3 regions of the Vibrio tritonius genome follow, and region 2 is predicted to be linked to each of the others. Evidence: predicted binding sites of a transcription regulator. Region 2 holds the regulator's gene; each other region holds the start of a gene.
What was found. Region 2 encodes PurR, which represses purine synthesis genes. Its sites were predicted from a motif close to TNANGNAAACGTTTNCNTNA; they were not measured.
Positions count from the first base shown of each region.

Region 1: purM (phosphoribosylformylglycinamidine cyclo-ligase) is a predicted target of PurR. The motif match lies at 1,783-1,802, and genes of this name have one in related genera.
Region 3: JCM16456_RS09325 (phosphoribosylaminoimidazolesuccinocarboxamide synthase) is a predicted target of PurR. The motif match lies at 5,009-5,028, and genes of this name have one in related genera.

Region 1 covers NZ_AP014635.1:764,733-771,151, forward strand. The annotation lists gene purN (phosphoribosylglycinamide formyltransferase) at 39-677, opposite strand; gene purM (phosphoribosylformylglycinamidine cyclo-ligase) at 681-1,721, opposite strand; gene upp (uracil phosphoribosyltransferase) at 1,971-2,597, shown strand; gene rluF (23S rRNA pseudouridine(2604) synthase RluF) at 2,675-3,739, opposite strand; gene smrA (DNA endonuclease SmrA) at 3,840-4,421, opposite strand; tRNA gene JCM16456_RS03540 (tRNA-Pro) at 4,954-5,030, shown strand; gene JCM16456_RS03545 (TraB/GumN family protein) at 5,222-6,094, opposite strand; gene JCM16456_RS03550 (heavy metal translocating P-type ATPase) at 6,241-6,419, opposite strand, start outside.
Region 2 covers NZ_AP014635.1:1,354,449-1,360,867, forward strand. The annotation lists gene JCM16456_RS06120 (alpha/beta fold hydrolase) at 1-706, shown strand, start outside; gene JCM16456_RS23595 (hypothetical protein) at 758-925, shown strand; gene JCM16456_RS06125 (TfoX/Sxy family DNA transformation protein) at 1,516-2,103, opposite strand; cyclic di-GMP riboswitch class I at 2,217-2,318, opposite strand; gene purR (HTH-type transcriptional repressor PurR) at 2,477-3,478, opposite strand; gene JCM16456_RS23600 (hypothetical protein) at 3,910-4,077, opposite strand; gene torR (two-component system response regulator TorR) at 4,454-5,158, shown strand; gene elyC (envelope biogenesis factor ElyC) at 5,311-6,159, opposite strand; gene cmoM (tRNA uridine 5-oxyacetic acid(34) methyltransferase CmoM) at 6,248-6,419, shown strand, end outside.
Region 3 covers NZ_AP014635.1:2,113,301-2,119,719, forward strand. The annotation lists gene ydiJ (D-2-hydroxyglutarate dehydrogenase YdiJ) at 1-674, opposite strand, end outside; gene JCM16456_RS09300 (DUF3334 family protein) at 883-1,563, shown strand; gene JCM16456_RS09305 (DUF2786 domain-containing protein) at 1,679-2,362, shown strand; gene JCM16456_RS09310 (J domain-containing protein) at 2,616-3,704, shown strand; gene JCM16456_RS09315 (hypothetical protein) at 3,888-4,085, shown strand; gene JCM16456_RS09320 (hypothetical protein) at 4,424-4,816, shown strand; gene JCM16456_RS09325 (phosphoribosylaminoimidazolesuccinocarboxamide synthase) at 5,135-6,241, shown strand; gene JCM16456_RS09330 (transporter) at 6,396-6,419, opposite strand, start outside.

The DNA.
Region 1 (6,419 bases), 590 kb from region 2:
ACTCAGTTCAACCCTTTTATACATCGGTATGATTTGAATTATTCGTAAGCGTGACCGTGAATGCCTAACGCTTTGCCATCAAGGAATGCTTTACCTTCTTTCATTTCTAAACGGCCTTCTACAAACCACTGCACTACCAATGGATAAATGCGGTGCTCTTGTGCTTGAACTCGTTCAGTAAGAATCTCAATCGTATCCTCATCGAAGATAGGCACTTTCGCTTGCAGGATAACGGGTCCACCATCAAGCTGTTCTGTTACAAAGTGAACGCTTGTGCCGTGTTCTTCGTCACCAGCCAAAATTGCACGTTGATAGGTATTCAAACCAGGATATTTAGGTAATAGAGATGGGTGAATGTTGATCATTCGACCCATGTAGTGACGAACAAAGTCGCTGCTTAAAATACGCATGAAACCGGCAAGAACCACTAAATCTGGATTAAACTCGTCCATTTGACGCATCAACTCTTGGTCGTAAGCATCACGAGTATCAAAAGACTTAGGGTCGATAAATACTGGTTGAGCGCCTGCTTGCTCTGCTCGTTCTAACCCATAAGCAGTTGCTTTATTCGAAAAAACAGCCGTGACTTTGCCGCCTTTAATGCTTGATTTACAAGCATCAATAATCGCTTGCAAGTTGGTACCATTTCCTGAAATTAAAACAACAACACTTTTCATAGGTTAAATTATCTCTACTTGACCTTCATTAGAATTTGCTGCTGCAATTGTACCGATTACCCACGCAGTTTCACCTTCTTTTTGCAGAAGCTGCACAGCATCTTGCGCTTGATCAGCAGGAAGCGCGATAATTAAGCCCACACCACAGTTGAATGTACGGTACATTTCATGGGTGTCTACATTACCTTTTTCTTGTAGCCAGTTGAAAATTGCAGGCCATTCCCAGCTGTTACCATCGATAACGGCTTTAGTGCCTTCTGGTAGTACTCGAGGGATATTTTCCCAGAAGCCGCCACCAGTAATGTGAGAAATTGCGTGAATGTCATGCTCGGCAATCAGTTTAAGACCTGATTTGATGTAAATTTTGGTTGGAGCAAGTAGGTGTTCACCAACAGTTTTACCTTCCAACATCTCGCTTTTATCTGCTTGAGATACTTCTAGGATTTTACGAACTAGTGAATAGCCGTTTGAGTGAGGGCCGCTTGAACCTACTGCAATGAGGGCATCGCCTGCTGCTACTTTGGTGCCGTCGATGATGTCTTCTTTTTCAACCACACCAACACAGAAACCAGCTACGTCGTAGTCTTCGCCTTCGTACATGCCAGGCATCTCAGCGGTTTCGCCACCGATAAGGGCACAACCTGCTTGCAGACAGCCTTCAGCGATACCTGATACAACGTCTGCAGCTGTGTCTACATCAAGCTTGCCTGTTGCATAGTAATCAAGGAAGAAAAGTGGCTCTGCACCTTGAACGATAAGATCGTTCACACACATAGCAACAAGATCGATACCGATCGTGTCGTGCTTTTGCATATCCAAAGCAAGTCGTAGTTTAGTACCTACACCGTCGGTACCTGAAACTAACACTGGCTGTTTGTATTTGGTTGGTAGCTCACATAGGGCACCAAAACCACCAAGGCCACCCATTACTTCTGGGCGACGAGTTCGTTTTACTGCGCCTTTAATGCGATTGACAAGTTCGTTACCTGCATCAATATCTACACCAGCGTCTTTATAGCTTAGAGAAGTTTTGTTACCGCTCACGGGGAAAGTCCTCGGTCTTAGTTGGATATGAAAACGGCGCTATTCTACCGCCTTATAATCAAAAGGAAAACGTTTGCGCGAGTTTTTTCGTAAGATTTTTTTTGTTTTTTCCCTTGCATTTGCGTAATGATGATTTTGGTAAAGTTAACTTACGCTATTGTTCTTGAGGGGAAATGGCCTAAACCGTACAAAAAGAGAGTAAATCTGTGTATAATCCGAAGGTTTGTTTAAATTATGCCGGAGATGGAAATGAAAGTTGTTGAAGTAAAACACCCGCTAGTAAAACATAAGATTGGTTTGATGCGTGAGGGTGATATCAGCACAAAACGTTTTCGTGAGTTAGCAACCGAAGTAGGTAGCTTGTTAACTTATGAAGCGACCGCAGACTTTGAAACAGAAAAAGTTACCATTGATGGGTGGATGGGTCCAGTTGAGATCGATCAAATCAAAGGTAAAAAGGTGACTGTGGTTCCAATTCTTCGCGCAGGTCTAGGCATGATGGATGGTGTTTTGGAACACATTCCTAGTGCACGTATCAGCGTAGTTGGCGTGTACCGTGATGAAGAAACGTTAGAGCCAGTACCTTATTTCAATAAGTTAGCTTCTAACATTGAAGAGCGCATGGCACTTGTTGTTGATCCTATGTTGGCAACTGGCGGCTCTATGATTGCAACGATCGATCTTCTGAAAGAAAAAGGTTGTGACCATATTAAAGTACTAGTATTGGTTGCTGCTCCTGAGGGTATTGCTGCTCTTGAAAAAGCACATCCAGATGTTGAGCTTTATTGTGCATCAATCGATGAGAAGTTAAACGACAAAGGTTACATTGTTCCTGGTCTTGGTGACGCGGGCGACAAAATTTTCGGTACTAAATAATTAAAATAAGTAATTAAAAAGAGAGGGAGCCAAGTGGCTCCCTCTCTTTTATTGATGCGCGCAGAAAAATGCGAACGCTATTTTTTCAAGCTTAATGTGCCACCCACTTTTTTATGCGTAGGTTTGCTTGGCCGGTTTGAATTATTCGTTGGGCGTGACGCATCATCACGTCTCTGGCTTGGTTTACGCGAGAATTCAGAACGTTCGTTACCTGAACGTTCATTAGTATTACTGCGAGATTGGCGGCCTTTCTTGGAGTTAGGTGCATGACGGAACTCTTCTGCATTGTTACCGCGAAATGTCCGAGGTTTCTGATTACGGCGCGCTTTGGATGTTTGGTTTTCTTCACGGCTATCGTAAAGTTTTGCCGCCGTCGCTTGACGAATTTTCTTGCCATTGGCAGCAATGCTTGACGCTTCTTCTGTTCCGCTAGAATCTTCACACAAAGAGAGAAGTTGTGATACTTCATCATCACTCAAATAACGCCATTCACCATTGGGAAGGCCATCAAGAGAGATATTCATAATCCGGACACGGCGCAGTTTGTAGACTTCGTAACCGAGAGCTTCACACATACGACGAATTTGGCGGTTTAGTCCCTGAGTCAAAACGATACGAAAACTGAATTTGGTTTCTTTTGTTACGGTACAAGGAAGCGTCACCGTATCGAGGATATTCACACCACTCGACATCTGCTTGATGAAGTCATCGCTGATGGGCTTATCAACACGAACGACATACTCTTTTTCGTGATTGTTTCCAGCGCGCAAGATCTTATTCACGATGTCGCCATCATTGGTCAAAAAAATCAAACCGTCAGAAGGTTTATCGAGACGACCAATAGGGAAAATACGTTTTGAGTGACCAATGAAATCAACAATATTACCCGGAACATCTCGTTCGGTTGTACAGGTAATGCCAGTTGGTTTATTAAGTGCAATATAAATGGTGCGAGGTTTGGCGCCGACAGGTTTTCCATCAACGCATACTTCGTCTTGGATAGTGACTTTAGTTCCCATCTCTGGTTTTTGACCATTAATGGTCACTCGACCTTGTTCGATAAGTTTATCGGCCTCACGACGGGAGCAAAAACCTGTTTCACTGATGAACTTATTGAGGCGTTTTTCTTCCGGTTGCGACATGGAAATCTCCTAATAATCTTAGAGGGGGGGTCTATTAAAAGAGCCACAACTCAACGCGCTCTTTAGTCAAAAGAGCGCGCATTCTAACAGGTCTATGGTTTCAGCCAAGTCGTTTTTGATGGCGCTCGCGGTTTTCCATTTTTTTCTCATCGCTCTTACGCAGTAATACATAAACAGCACCAGTGCCGCCATGAAATTGCAAAGCACTGTGGACACATTGTACTTCTTTTATTTGTGGTAACCATGACGCGACATAGCTTTTCATTAAGGCTGGTGGATTTGAACGTGCACCTTTACCGTGAACAATCATCACAGTACGGATGTCCATCCGTAAACACTGGCGTAAAAAGGCCACAATTTCATCCCGTGCCTGTTGTAGGGTTCTTTTATGCAAATCAAGTCTTGCTTGAATGGGGTATTTTCCTAAACGGAGTTTGCGATACACACCATCTTGAACACCATCACGTTTAAACTCGATCACGTCCTCTGGTTTGAGCATTGGCGCGTTATCGATGGAGAGATATTCTGGATCCCCTTCACTCAAGTGGGTGGCAGCTTCGCGTCTGGCTAAATGCGCTTCGGTTACCTGTATCGACTTTGGGTGTTCAGCTGTATCTTGTTTAATAGGCTTTACGTCACCCATCATTTGCTGGAACAGCTCGAAATCGTCTTCTTGAGACATAATCAATTATCTCGAATCCATGAATAGGTTATTTGATTATAACAATGCGGCAAGCAATGGGAATAAAAGACAAATAAAAAACCGGAGCAGGAAAGGGTCTACTCCGGTGCGTAGCGTCACTCTATCTTTCAATAGGTGCTAAGCGATCTAGTGAGGAGATTTGTCGTTCAGGACTTTGTCACAATAAAAAAGATCGCCAAGCATCGCTTTAGTTTGTTCTTGGATGTCCATTACCACTGAATTAGCCCACAGTGTAACCATACTGGAGAGTCCTAGAACCACCTTTTTTATTGCAAAGTATCGAAGACAGAGCTTAAGTTAAGGGTTACTCATTTTACGTACATTGATCTATATCAATGTTATTCGCGCGATTCATTTTCGCATATTGGTGATGGGAATTTAGTCACATTTTTCATGGGGTGGCGGGTTTTTGAGCGAACGGAATTTATTTGTAAGAAAGTGCTTGCGCCAGAAAAAAGAATCAGTAATATACGCATCCGTTCCCGATGATAAATACATCGGTTGAGCAACTCGGTGAATAGCGCAGTTTGGTAGCGCATCTGGTTTGGGACCAGAGGGTCGGGGGTTCGAATCCCTCTTCACCGACCACTTTCTAAGAAAGCCCCGGCAGCAATGTCGGGGCTTTTTTGCGTTTAGAGCCAAAGCTTATCCAGAGCTAGCGGGATTGTGCGCATTTACCGCAACGATCTCGATCTGGCCCCCTCCTTCTTTAGAGGGAGGGCTGGGGAGGGAGCTAGCGCGCACGGAAGTTACTGTCTTCGCGATATTTTCCGAGTCTTCTACTCAAAATCGCAGTCTGCAGCTTTAGCTTGATTAAGCCTTGTCACCGAAAACCCCTGCTTTTCCATCAGATCTAACACATTATTTGGCCCAATTAAATGCAGCACACCAACGACCATCACATAATTGCCTTGGGAATCGGGATAAAAGCTGGTTGAACTGAGCTTATTGGCCCAATCGAGATTACGTTTATCCACCACATCATCACGCATTTGTGCTGACATGCCATCTGCTTCAGCAAAACGCATCAAATTATTTTCATCGCCCGCTTTCCAGCTCTGAATTAAGCATTGCATAGTGGTTTCACTGCTTTTCCACTCTTTGAGCATGCCGAGTAAAAGCTCTTTCCCGTCATCAGGCTGTTGAGTGAGTAGGTCAATTTGAAATTGTAATTTCTCAAGGCCAATCACAGGAATGTTGTGCTGGGTCGCTTGGCTAAGCATCCGAGTATCGACCCCATTTCCTGAATGGTAACCCAGTTGGCTTAAATGATCATTTTGCAGAGCAATGGCTGTTGCCCATGGTGCCATCTCGCGGTATCGATCAGAATTCAACCCCAAGCTTTTCGCCATTGTAGAGAGCTGTGTTAACTGCTTTTTATTGAGAATATCTTTGGTCTTAACGGTTTGTGGTGGATATGTTACTCCGTTGGTGTTGCGGGTATCGGTTTCAACGATTAATCCTGAACCTTGGGTTAGGGTATCAGTAATGATTTTAGGTAAAGGATACATGGATGGAGTACCAACATGCACTGAGCCGATAACATAGAGGTTTAAATCTCCTCGGCTTACTTGCCAGTACAAAGGTTCTGCTTTAGTTACTGTAGTAAACAGCGCGAGAACGCCAGCAAGTACACGTAAATTCAACGGCATAGAATTGAGATCTCCAGTATTGGCTTGGATTTACTGTAGAGGTTTTCGTTGTAGATTTAAAGTATTAACCAGAGACACCACAGACAAAAAAGCGCAGAACTGAATGTCTGCGCTGTATTGCTCGTTGCGAGTGTTAGCTACTGAGTTTATCGCTTAAACAAGCGTAAGCGGTTGGCATTGCTCACCACCGTAATTGAGGAGAGTGCCATTGCCGCACCGGCAATCACTGGGTTGAGCATAAAACCAAAAGCAGGGTAGAGAACCCCCGCAGCAATAGGTATACCCAACGTATTGTAAACAAATGCACCCATTAGGTTTTGTTTGA
Region 2 (6,419 bases):
ATTGTGGTTTAAGCAAATCAAGGCCTATAAACGCCATTTCAATTTACTGCTCATCGATTTACGTGGTCATGGTCAATCAAGCCAATTAGTCAAAGAGTGGATAACGCATCCTTATACTTTTGATGCCGTTGCTCAAGACGTGCTCAATGTCTTGCATCATTGTCAGATACCCAAAGCACATTTTGTTGCCATGTCTCTGGGAACCATTATCGTCCGAAAAACCTCAGAGCTTGCGCCAGATGTTGTGCAATCCATGGTATTAGGTGGGGCGGTAATTCGTTTTGACCTTCGTTCTCAGTTATTAGTCACCCTAGGCCGCTGGTCAAAGCATCTTATACCCTATATGTGGCTCTATCGGCTCTTTGCCTACATCGTTATGCCGAGTCGTTTACAGAAAGAGTCACGCCATCTTTTTGTTCGTGAAGCGAAGAAGTTGTGTCAAAAAGAGTTTAAACGCTGGTATCGGCTCACTGCAGAAGTGAACCCTTTTATGCGTTACTTTCGTGAGAAAGATGAGTCCATTCCTACACTCTATCTTATGGGGGATAGGGATTATCTTTTCTTGTCGCAGGTTAGAGAGATCGTGATGATACATCAAAAGAGTCAACTGATTGAACTTACCAATTGTGGTCATGTTTGTAACATCGAACAGGCAGAGCGATTTAATCATCACTCAATTCGTTTTATTCAGGGTTGCTTGAATTAATAGCGCTGTTAGTCAGTAAGTTATCGCCATCTATACCCAAATGACCTCAAGATGCAGACTTCAGAGCTTCATCAACGAGCACAGGTCAAGCTCAATGACGGCAGGAATGATCATTCCCTTTCAACGTCATTGGGCGCAGAAATGGGCTTGTTGATGAGCTCCCAACGGGCGAGTTGTATTCGCTCCTATGCTGCGTTACCGATTTTCTACGTAGAATAACTAGGTATTCAAATCGGTGCCTTGCCTATGAGCGAATACATTCTCGCTGAAACAGCATCTTGAGGTTACTTGGGTATATGAGACAACAGAGTACGGCGGTGTTGTCTCATGGATGTAATCACATATCCTCTCATCGGCCTAGACTTATCTTACATCGCCTAAGCACATGCGTGATGACCTAATTCAGGCTGGCACATCACACATATGTGAGATTCAAAACTAAACGACAAATATACCCATCACCAATTCGCTAAAACAGCATCTTGAGATGACTTGGGTATGACTAAATCACTGCTTTTCTATTGTCACTCCATTTTAATGATGAATGAAAAATTAATGATGAAATAGTCAGTGTTCACCAAACCAAACAACGCATATGGATGTGAAGTTGGGCTCGCAGTACAGTTATTACTATGTCTCGGATTTTGGGGGCACCACTATAGTAACGTGATTTGTCATTAAGAAAATGCTGAAATGGAATGCGGACTAATGTTGTCCTACTGATGGACGAAAAAATGCCTACTTTTATGACAGGCAAAAAAAAGCACCCACTAAAGTGAGTGCTTTCGTTACTCTTACTAGCTAATCTTCTACAAGCGTTGCATTAACTCATCGCGGCGATTCTGAGGAATCACTGACCAATGCTTCCCTTCAATTGCGCCTTCTAGAGCCCAAAGAAGTTCAATGCTTACATCATTAGAGTGAGTCTGCTGTATCGCTTTATACGCTTCTACAGAGCCTTTCTCATGAAGCTCTTCAACCGATTCGATACCTGCTTTACGCAACATACGTTCTGTTGCTAGACGTAAATTAGGTAAGTCTTTCAATCGGTTAGGTTTTGCTTGAGCTTGAGTTTTACGCTCTTGCTTAGCAATAACCAAAGCTTCTTTTGCTTCTTTCAGGATTTTTTCTGGGGCTTCCCAGAAGTTGTCTGGAAGAGCAAAGTATTTAGTAACCACTGGGAAACCACGTTTTTTGTAAACGTAAGGTTCTAAGCCTTGCTGCTTGTATTTTTCTGAACAATTATCATCTGCTCGGATGTGAAGTTTGTCATTAACAACCAATGCAAACATTGTGTCGTCAACAAAAATTCCAAATCCGCCGAACATTGAACGAGATTTTACGCGTCCTAAGTTTTCAAACAGACGCATTGAGTCTTTTAATATTGGTTTATCCATGCCTTTAGTCTCGGTGTATTAACAATACGCCACCAAAATCAGGTCCGAGAATGTAGCAAAAGAATGCAAAGATTGTGTCAGTAAGAAGTTAACGTCTTATATGCATTTTTGCCATCGGTAACCCCGCTACCTACCCAGAGCCAGAAAATACCATCTAAGGGTTTAGGCCGGAGGCTTTGCGTCCCACCTTTTCAGATGGTTTGCCCTGTACGTGACATTTCGTTCACTAGAGTAATCTTAAACTTGAATATAAATCACAAAAAAATTCGCCTAATGTGATGTCGGTCCAAAAAATCACTGTATTTTTAATAACCGACATTTTCATCAATAAGATTGTGTCTCAAAAGTGAAAATATAATGTAACACTATGATATTAAAGTTTTTTTACGGTATTTCGTGCGACAAGTTCAGGGTGCATCTCAAAAATGCGACGATCATGTGCTTTGTTTTTGATCCTTTCTAGTAGGATCTCAAAGGCATTTTTACCCACACGACGTTTTGGTTGGTGAATGGTCGTCAGTGGTGGAGAGAAATACTCAGAAAGCTCGATATTATCGTAACCTACGACAGAAATATCATCAGGCACTTTCACGCCTTTTTGTTGTAATCGACTCATTAAACCCAGTGCCATGGTGTCGTTAAAACAGAATACCGCGGTTGGTTTGTGATCCATCGCAAGAATTTTATCTGCAGCGAGCACGGCTGTATCACATTCGAAGTTGCCTTCCAAAATCCAATCTTCATTGACGGGCAGGTTGGCTTCTGCCATTGCCCGACGAAAACCAACAATGCGTTCTCTACACGCCATTTTAGAAAAATGACCGCTTAAACACGCGATGTCTTTGTGACCATTATCGATGAGGTGTTTAGTGGCAATGTAGCCACCTTCTTCTGAGTTATCCATAATGGTGTCGGCTTGAGAATCCTCAAGACCCCAGTCCATAATGACTTTTGGAATGTCTGAGTGACCTTCGAGCATTTCCATTAGTTCTGGAGTCATGTCTGAACACATCACCAAAATGCCATCAACGCGCTTTTCTGCCAGCATGCGAACATAGTCGCGTTGTTTTTCATAAATACCGCCAGTATTACACAAGATCAGTGTATAACCTTGGCGATAGCAGTAGCTTTCCACACCATCAATGACTTCAGAGAAAAACTGGTTAGTTGATTGAGTCACCAACATACCAATCGTGCGAGTCGTGTTGCATTTCAAACTACGAGCGACCGCGCTAGGGGCATAGTTGAGCTCTTTTACCGCTGCCAACACTTTCTCTTGTGTTGCTTCGGCTACGAAACGGGTTTTGTTAATTACGTGTGATACAGTGGTGGTTGACACGCCAGCAATGCGTGCAACATCTTTTATAGTCGCCATTGGTTGTTCCCATCGATATCTGCTGACAAGGACAAAGATTTACAGTATTGACCACTTCAACAGGTGTTGATTCGATATGTTAGTGAAGCTTAAAAGTAGTAAAAACACAAAAACCGCTTCATAACAGCGGTTTAAGTAAAATTTCTATAGATTATCGTTTGCGCTATCGATTTTAGACTGCTATCGAACTGCCCGCAATGAAAAATTCATCTTAGTTTGATATCAAGCGTTTTCTCATTGTGTTACGTAAGAAGGGCAGAGTTTCTCGTTAGATGACTGAGGATGCACGCATAATTTGCTCTAATTGACCACGTGAATGTGAAGGCGCGGCTTTAGTTTTAGCATCTTGAGGATATACCCAAGTAACCTCAAGATGCTGTTTCAGCGAGAATGTATTCGCTCATAGGCAAGGCACCGATTTGAATACCTAGTTATTCTACGTAGAAAATCGGTAACGTAGCATAGAAGCGAATACAACTCGCCCTTTGGGAGCTCATCAACAAGCCCATCTCTGCGCCCAATGACGTTGAAAGGGAATGACCATTCCTGCCGTCATTGAGCTTGACCTGTGCTCGTTGATGAAGCTCTGAAGTCTGCATCTTGAGGTCATTTGGGTATAAAAGTATAAAGGCCAATAGATAAACTGGCTCTCAGTTATCTATACCTCGGTTTTGGTCACAATTACGTTTAATAAAAATCATTAAATTTATTAAATGAACTTAACGAATAGAAATGAATATTATTTCCTTATTCAGAAAATAAATGAGTAACAATGTGACAAAAAAGAAGTCAAATTTTTACAATTTTGAGAAATGGAAATAAAGTCTTTTATTTCGATTGTTCAAATAAAGCAAAATGTTATCGAAGCTTGTTTTGAATCAATAAAGCATCAGGTTTTAAGTATGTACTCTAGAATTGTGACCATCTATGAATAGAATGAATAGGGATTTAATTTAGCGGAATAAAGTGACGTCTATGAGTTATCACTTATTAGTCGTAGAAAGCGACAGAGACACCCGAGTGACTTTGGTCGATTATTTTAAACGAGAGGGCTACCAGATTTCTGTCGCGGATACAGGCGCAGAAATGCGGGAGGTTTTACGTCAGCAGGCTATTGATTTGGTGCTGATGGAAACCAATCTTCAATTTGATGACAGCCTTATGTTAACTCGTGAATTACGCAGTCATTCAGATGTCGGTATTATTCTCATTAATGGTAGAGAAGACAGTATAGATAGAATTATTGGCTTGGAAATGGGAGCTGATGATTATATTGCAAGACCGTTTGAGCTAAGAGAAATATTAGCGAGAGTGAAAAATTTAACTTGGCGAGTATCTAATTGTCGTTCTGGTTCACTCGAAACTAATTCAAGCAATCAACTTCTCCATTTTGGAGAATGGTCGTTTGATATACAACGCCGAGCTTTAAGTCTCAATGGCGAGCCTATTAAATTGACGAAAGCAGAGTACGAATTACTCGTGGCATTAACCTCTAATCCACACCAAGTTCTTAGTCGCGAGGCAATTTTAGATATGATCAGTCATCGGGTTGATGCACCAAATGATCGGACGATCGATGTATTGATTCGTCGACTGCGTTCAAAGATGGAGCTAGACCCTAAAACGCCGCAGATTATTGTAACGGTCCATGGGGAAGGTTACATGTTTGCTGGAAGTTAAAGGCCTGTTCGCTGACTCCAGTCAATAATAAAATGCCAGCACTGAGTGCTGGCATTTTGCTAAACAATGGTTCCCAAACATGCTCTTGTTTTGATAGTCAGGCGAAGTTATTCGCACTGAACCAACAGCTTGAGTTTGCTTGGGGATAGAGATTATTGTTGAGATGGGTCATCAACAGTAATGGCATGCTTGCTGCCTTGTGCAGCTTCATAACCGGTCACCCAGTCACGTAGTACTTGCCAAATGTGCCCCATGGTTTCATACCAATAACGCTCCGTTTGCTCCAAATAACGTGCTTTAGGCGCGTATTTTTCCCAAGGTTGATAGATGTGTTTTTGCGCCAGAAAGTTAGTTGGTGCGGGCATCGGGTTTAATCCCGCCGAGCGAAACTCGTAAAGAGCCCGTTCCATATGAGAAGCAGATGTAACTAAAACCAGTTTTTTCTGCTGTACAAAGGCCGCAGCTTGGCGCGCCTCTTCCCAAGTATCTTTAGCGGTTTCAAGTAAAATGATTTCAGATTTTGGCACACCAAGTGCAAGTGCAACCTGTGCGAGCATCCTCGCATGGCTGAATTCACTGCCACCAGAATAGCCAGATAAAATTAACTTGGAACCTGGATACATACGCATAATCCGAATGCCCTCAGTGAGGCGCACAAGAGCGGTACGGCTTAACTCCGATGTGGGTGGGATTTGATCATCCACAACATGACCACTGCCAAGCACCATGACGTAGTCGATGGATTGGTCAGTAGGTAAAAACACCGTGTATTGGCGCTCAAGCGGCATCAAAAGCCGGGATGAAATTGGTTGAAACGAAATCAAAAATAGCCCACACAACGAGAAGAGGACGATAAAGCAACCACTCTTACGTTTTGCAGTAAACATGATCAATGATAAACCTATGAATCCAATGATCAGCAATGCTGGCAGTGGCATAAATAGGGAAGAAATGATTTTTTTCAGCTCAAACATATACAAAATAGCCCGAAAAAACAGCACTTGAGAGTAAAAACAACGAAACTCTCTTTATTCCTGCCATTCCTATGACAGAATAGCGGTACGTTCCGTTATCATAACTCAAGCTGCCGTGACTAAAGATCGCAATTTCGACGATATTGCCCACAAATTTGCAAAAAACATCTATGGCTCAGACAAAGGTGAAATTCGCCAAGTCATTGTTTGGGAAGACATAGAGCAATTGTTAACTCATTTTGCTACCGCTGACAAGCCTTTGCATATTTTAGATGCTGGTGGCGGAT
Region 3 (6,419 bases), 760 kb from region 2:
TTATCCACAATTTGCTGGCGTTTGTCACGGCACACTTGCTCAGTGACATCATAAGCTTGTGCTGCATAGCCCTCAGTGGGGTGCCCCGCAGAAAGATCCGTTTCCAAAATCGAACCATCAACAAACACGGCTTGTAAAGAGAGAACATGATCAGAGGTTTTACCGTATTTCAATGAACCCTGACCCGATGCATCCGTGTTAATCATCCCACCTAATGTCGCGCGGTTACTGGTGGAAAGCTCTGGGGAGAAAAAATAGCCGTAAGGGCGAATCGCATCGTTTAACTGGTCTTTAATCACGCCAGCCTGAACACGAACCCAACCATCTTCTTCATTTATTTCAAGAACTTTGTTCATATGTCGCGACAAATCAACGACAATACCTTTAGTCAGGGATTGTCCATTTGTTCCCGTACCGCCACCACGAGGTGAAAAAGTGATCGCCGAAAAGTTCGGTTTTGAACTAATCTTTCCTATTAAGGAGACGTCCTCGGTGGTTCGCGGATGAATCACTGCCTGAGGGAGTTGTTGATATACACTATTATCAGTGGCAACCGAGAATCGACTTGAATATTGAGTCTCGATGTCACCAGTAAAGCCAGCAGCTTCCAGTTCGTGCAAATACGTATGCACGACCGGGTCAATATCAGATTGGTGGTGAAGTCTTGGTAACATGTGCTTCCTGCCCCTACATCGCTGATCCAATCAGCCGTGGGTGATGGGTTAATTTATAAATTAATCTTTGAGTTTGGTCACTTTACAACATTTAAAAAGGTGTTCAAAACAGAATCTGAATGACAGAATGAATTGAAGCGAAAATTTATGCTACAAATACGTTGTCTATTTCGTTTCTCATAACAGTTTTTTTTGACGGATTAAAATAATGAGTAAAAACAAGACCATCACTACCGAAGACATTTTGTTGAAATTGTGTCAATCGGTTTCAACCGTGCTAAGCTCAGCAACAGGTGAGAGAATCACCTATTCTGCCATGGTACAAAAAATCACCAAAACGTCGCTAAAGCCAGATTTCGGTTGTTTCGTACTCTTTGATGGCGGATTCTCAGGTCTGGTTGTCATTAACTTTACCTCTAAAGCCGCTCTTGAACTTTACTCCAGTTACATGCGTAATATGGGTATTCCTGAAGAAGAATTAGCGGTATTACACACATCCGACGAAGTGGGCGATGTGCTTGGGGAACTGATGAACCAATTGGTCGGCGATTTCACAAACAAAGTGCGTAAAGAACTGCAAACCAATATCACCCAAAACCAACCTAAGATGTTGTCTTTAAACAAACAAGTTAATTTGTCGGTTGACACCAATCTAGACCGTCCTCAAGCTCGTCGAGTTACCTTCTCAACTCAAAACAACAACATTTTCTATCTTGAGTTAGCGATGGACAAAACCGAGTTCATCCAGTTGGAAGATTTTGAAGTTCGTGAAGACGAAAGCCCTGATGCAATCTTAGAAGCCGCTCGCAAACAAATGTCACAAGACAAGCCAGCGCCAGCCGCAAGCGATGATTCAAACGATGATTTGCTCGACTCACTCGGTATTTAATTCACTTTTCTTTGGCTATCTCGCACAGAGATAGCCTCTTCCCTTTCTATTTTTTCCTAAAAACGTTAAAATAACGGACTTTTCCAAACGCCATAAATCGTTTTTTCGCATGCCTATAGATAAACAAAAAGCGCTCAAGAAAATTGCTAAATGTCTTGAACTGGGTAATTCAGCTAACGTAAACGAAGCGGCGAATGCCATAAAAATGGCACACCGTTTGATGATGAAATACGGTCTCGATAAAGACGACATCGAATTCATCAAAATGGGTAAAACGCAATCTACCCATCTACTCCCCGCCAATATTGGTTCTAACATCCTGCGCATTATTCGTGGTATCAACACGAAATTTGGTGTTGAAGCGGTGCTTCTCAACCATAAAGGACTCAAACGCGTTGAGTTTATCGGTGAAGCGGATCGTGCCATCTTCGCAGCTTTTGCCTTTGATATTATTTATCGTGAGATGAATGAGCAAACCGGTCAATTTCGTAACAGTTTTGCGGGCAGTGGCACCTCGTCGACAGAAGTTACTCGACGAGTGAACTCCTTCCTCTCCGGTTGGATTGAAGGCGCGCTTGAGAAATTACCAGAAATCGCACCCGATGAAGACTCAGCCAACAAAATCAATAGCTATATTGATAAAGAGTTTGAAAACATCGACCGTGAAACCTTTAAACAACAAATGCGTGAAGCAATAAAAAACCTCACAGAAGATTACGAAGTGGGATTAAAAAAAGGCCGCCGCGTTTCAGTTAGCCGCCCTATTGATGGTGCGCAAGCGCCTAAAATGCTTAAGTAACAAACAAGTTTTAGTGAAGGTGTTATTAAGTGGTGTGGTAATCCACACCATTTGCCTCTATTCTTTGTAGTGTCTATCCAGCAGACAAAACTCGTGGCTTATCCATGCATTGCTTTACATCAAACGTGCGTGCACAGCCCTGTAATTTGCATGTTGGCATATCGATAGACAAGATCTCATTTTCCGTTCCAGCGGTTGATTACCACCGCACGTTAGCGTGTGTAACACCCTTTTTCATCATGGATTGACGACTGTGTTGCGATTGTTTGTTCTGTTAGCTCTGTTTTTCACTCCTTTAACTCACGGTGCCGATATATCGGTGCTTCTCACTCAAGCTCAAGCCAATAGCGTTCAGGCCCAATATGCCCTAGGTTTAGCCTACCAACAGGGAAAAGACACGACTCGCAGCCTTCCCGATGCCTTTTACTGGTTTGAGAAAGCCGCAGAGCAAGGTCATAACAAAGCTATAGAACAAGTCGCGGAGGCGTATCTCTACGGTTTGGGAACAGACAAAGATCCGCAGCAGGCCGTCTATTGGCTCACTAAACTTGCCACATTGGGACAAACCACCGCGCAAGCAACATTAGGTGACTACTATCAAAAGCTCGGAGCCCAGCGTATCGACGCGCAAGATTTAGCCCAGGTTTGGTATCGCATTGCCAGCGCAAAAGATCCTCAAGCCGAGGCGAAGTATACAAAAATCCTAGAAAACAAGTTCAATCAACAGCGTGCTAAGCAAGTCGCATCGATTAAACAGCTAGAACAAGCGATTCCAACTCCCTCACAAAACGACACCGAATTATTAAACAACGCTCAACCTAGCGCATCGTCAGATGATATTCCCAATGGCAGTGGTTCTGTTGCTAGTGATTACTTACTTTTGGCGGGCCTATTAATTATTATCTTCTCCTCAATGTGGAGTATGACTTTGTGGCGACGTCGGAAACAGAAAAAAGTACAGCATCAACAAGATGAAAAGCACGCACAACAACAGCTATTCAATCAACAAAAAAAGCAACTGAAGAAGCAGAAACAGCAGTTAGAAACCCTATTTAACGAGGTTTCTCGCTTACAAAGTGACAAACAAAAGCTAACCCGATTATTAGCAAAAAAGACACAAACACCTCCCTCACCACAATCACCGCCTCAAACCAATCAAAACCTCGCCGTGGCATGCGCGCTATTTGGCTTTATGCCTAATCAGATTCCTGATGAAAAGGCGATTAAACTGCGCTACAAACAGCTCTCAAAAATCTACCATCCTGATATGAAGGGCTCTGAAGAAGAGATGAAACGCCTCAATAGTGCAGTCAAGATAGTCATGGCCCATCGCAAGCGATAATTTGAAAATAGCCCTAAAGAAGAAGTGTTTTTCCATCAAAACGTAACATAATGGCAGTACGCTTAAGCAATCAATTTCTGTTCCAGTTCTGTCACAGTTGCGAAGAACCCCTTTGGTCACTTCGCCTTTTATGAAATAATACACATAACTATTAACGCCTTAGTTCAAGGTGGGAGAGAAAAAATGATACTCAAACAACGGGTATGTGATTGGTGTAAACGCCCGGGTCAATTAACAAAACACGAATACTTTGATGGCAAAGCGTTCTACGCCTGTGAAGGATGTAATGAGCATGCGCGTTTAGACGTACGCCAATATAACTTAGAAGAACTGGCCTTTCGCCAGCAAGTGAAAAACTCACCTTCAGCCCCGACATTATAAGTACACATTTTGAAGCACTAAGCGCCTTTGATGGCGCTTTTTTGTTTTCTGCCTTTGCTCCACCAGTGGTTGAACATCATCAGTAATGAGCAGAAAATAGTGGTAACCACTGTATAAACCACGAACAAAAAACGTGCAGAAAGTCACAATCCAAACCGTTCTCTCACTCAGTAGCACAAAACCGCTATTATTTTATTTAACTATTAATTCAATTAGTTAGCTCGACAAACCTCAATCAAAAATAGCAACTTGTGTAAATTACGCACAAATAAACACTTGATCAGCTACCTGTATAGATATACTGTATACACATACAGCATGTGTAAAAGGACAGTATTATGATTCACCTAAATCGTTCTCTCCCCTCATTGGCTCAAGAGCACTTTGTTTCTTCTTTTGTTAATGCCAACACCAGCCTCAACATGATGACGCGTCTAGAACGTTTGTCTCAGCAGCAACAATGGATTCTGTTTACTGCCGAATGCCGCCGCCCTCGAGTGAATGAGCTGGCAGCCTATCGTATTCGGTGTGAAAAAATCATCCATATGAAGCCTTCTCAATCGCGTGATGAATTATCGATTGCCATTCAAGCCATTGAAAGTGGTAATGCTAGTGCGGTGGTTGTCTCGAAAGCAATCCGCGAGGCAGATCGAGAACGCTTAGTCCAACTGGGCCGACAATACCAATGCGAAGTCTTTTTTGTTGATTCACAAAGTAGTGCGCTTCACTAAATTCACTGCCCTTTGCAACACATTTACTGTAACTTTCTCTCCTACTATGCTGTAGACAACGCTCATATACGCATGAGTTTGTCGTAGGAGACTTTTTCTTCAAGCCATACACGACTCAATGGCGATTGAGACTTACATCATCCCCTCTTAAAAACTGCGCTAACGCATCAAAACAGTGAAAAAATTCATTAATTAGGCAAACGTTTGCTTTTTCTCTGGCGGCGCAGGACAGTTCTGGTATCATGCACGCAGTAAACGATATCTCTCCTGTTTGATATCTCTTCTCAACGACGTTTGAAATAAGATAGGAATGTCTAAATGAGCCTTGCAGATCAAGTCCTTGCCGTCAACGACGACCTCCCAATTCGTACACACCAACCCGTTCATAGCGGTAAAGTTCGTTCAGTCTATTGGCTAACTGAAGAAGATAGCCGCCGTCTGATCCAAGAAAAAGGATATGACGTAGCACCCGATGCCCCGCTTGCCATCATGGTGATCAGTGACCGTATCTCTGCGTTTGACTGTGTGTGGCATGCAGAAGGTGGCCTTAACGGTGTTCCAGGCAAAGGCGCAGCATTAAATGCTATCTCTAATCATTGGTTTGATCTGTTTAAACAAAATGGTTTGGCTGACAGCCACATTCTGGATATTCCACATCCATTTGTTTGGATCGTACAAAAAGCCAAACCCGTAAAAGTTGAAGCAATTTGTCGCCAGTACATCACCGGCTCAATGTGGCGTGCCTACACGAAAGGTGAACGCGAATTCTGCGGCATCCAATTACCTGAAGGCTTAGAAAAAGATTCTCGCCTGCCTAATTTGCTGATGACGCCATCAACCAAAGGCATCCTTCGCGGCATTCCTGGAGTTCCTGAAGCAGATGATGTAAACATCACTCGCCAGGATTTGGAAAACAATTTTGCGGCGTTCAACTTTAGCAAAGCAGCGGATATCGATTTGTATGAAACCCTGCTTCAACAAGGTTTCAACGTGATCAGTGATGCTCTAGCGGCAATTGATCAAATCTTCGTTGATACCAAATTTGAATTTGGTTACGTTTCAGATGCCAAAGGCGTTGAAAAACTGATCTACATGGATGAAGTTGGCACTCCGGATTCTTCTCGTATTTGGGATGAAGCGGAATACCGCAACGGTAAGATCGTGGAAAACTCAAAAGAAGGCTTCCGCCAGTTCCTACTCAACTACTTCCCAGATCCAGATATTCTGCTTAACAAAGAACGTATGCCTGAACGTGAAGCACTCGCTCGTGATAATGCACTACCGCTTGAAGCTTTGATGGATATTTCGCGCACTTACTTGGGTATTGCTGAAAAAATCATTGGTAAGCCAATTGAACTCAGTAACAACCCTAAACAAGAAATCATTGATATCTTGGATAAAGAATACGGACTAATTGCCCACTAAGCACTTAACCTTTCCAAAGATCGAGAACGGGGCTTGTGCCCCGTTTTTTTTACAAATAGATTATCTAAACAAAGAGCTCATCTGAACAAGGTTGTTCCTCAATCAAGACTCGCGCTTGAAGTAGATAGTGGTCTCAATAACGTGATTAGCCCCACTATTCTGCCGCTTCTAAATGGCT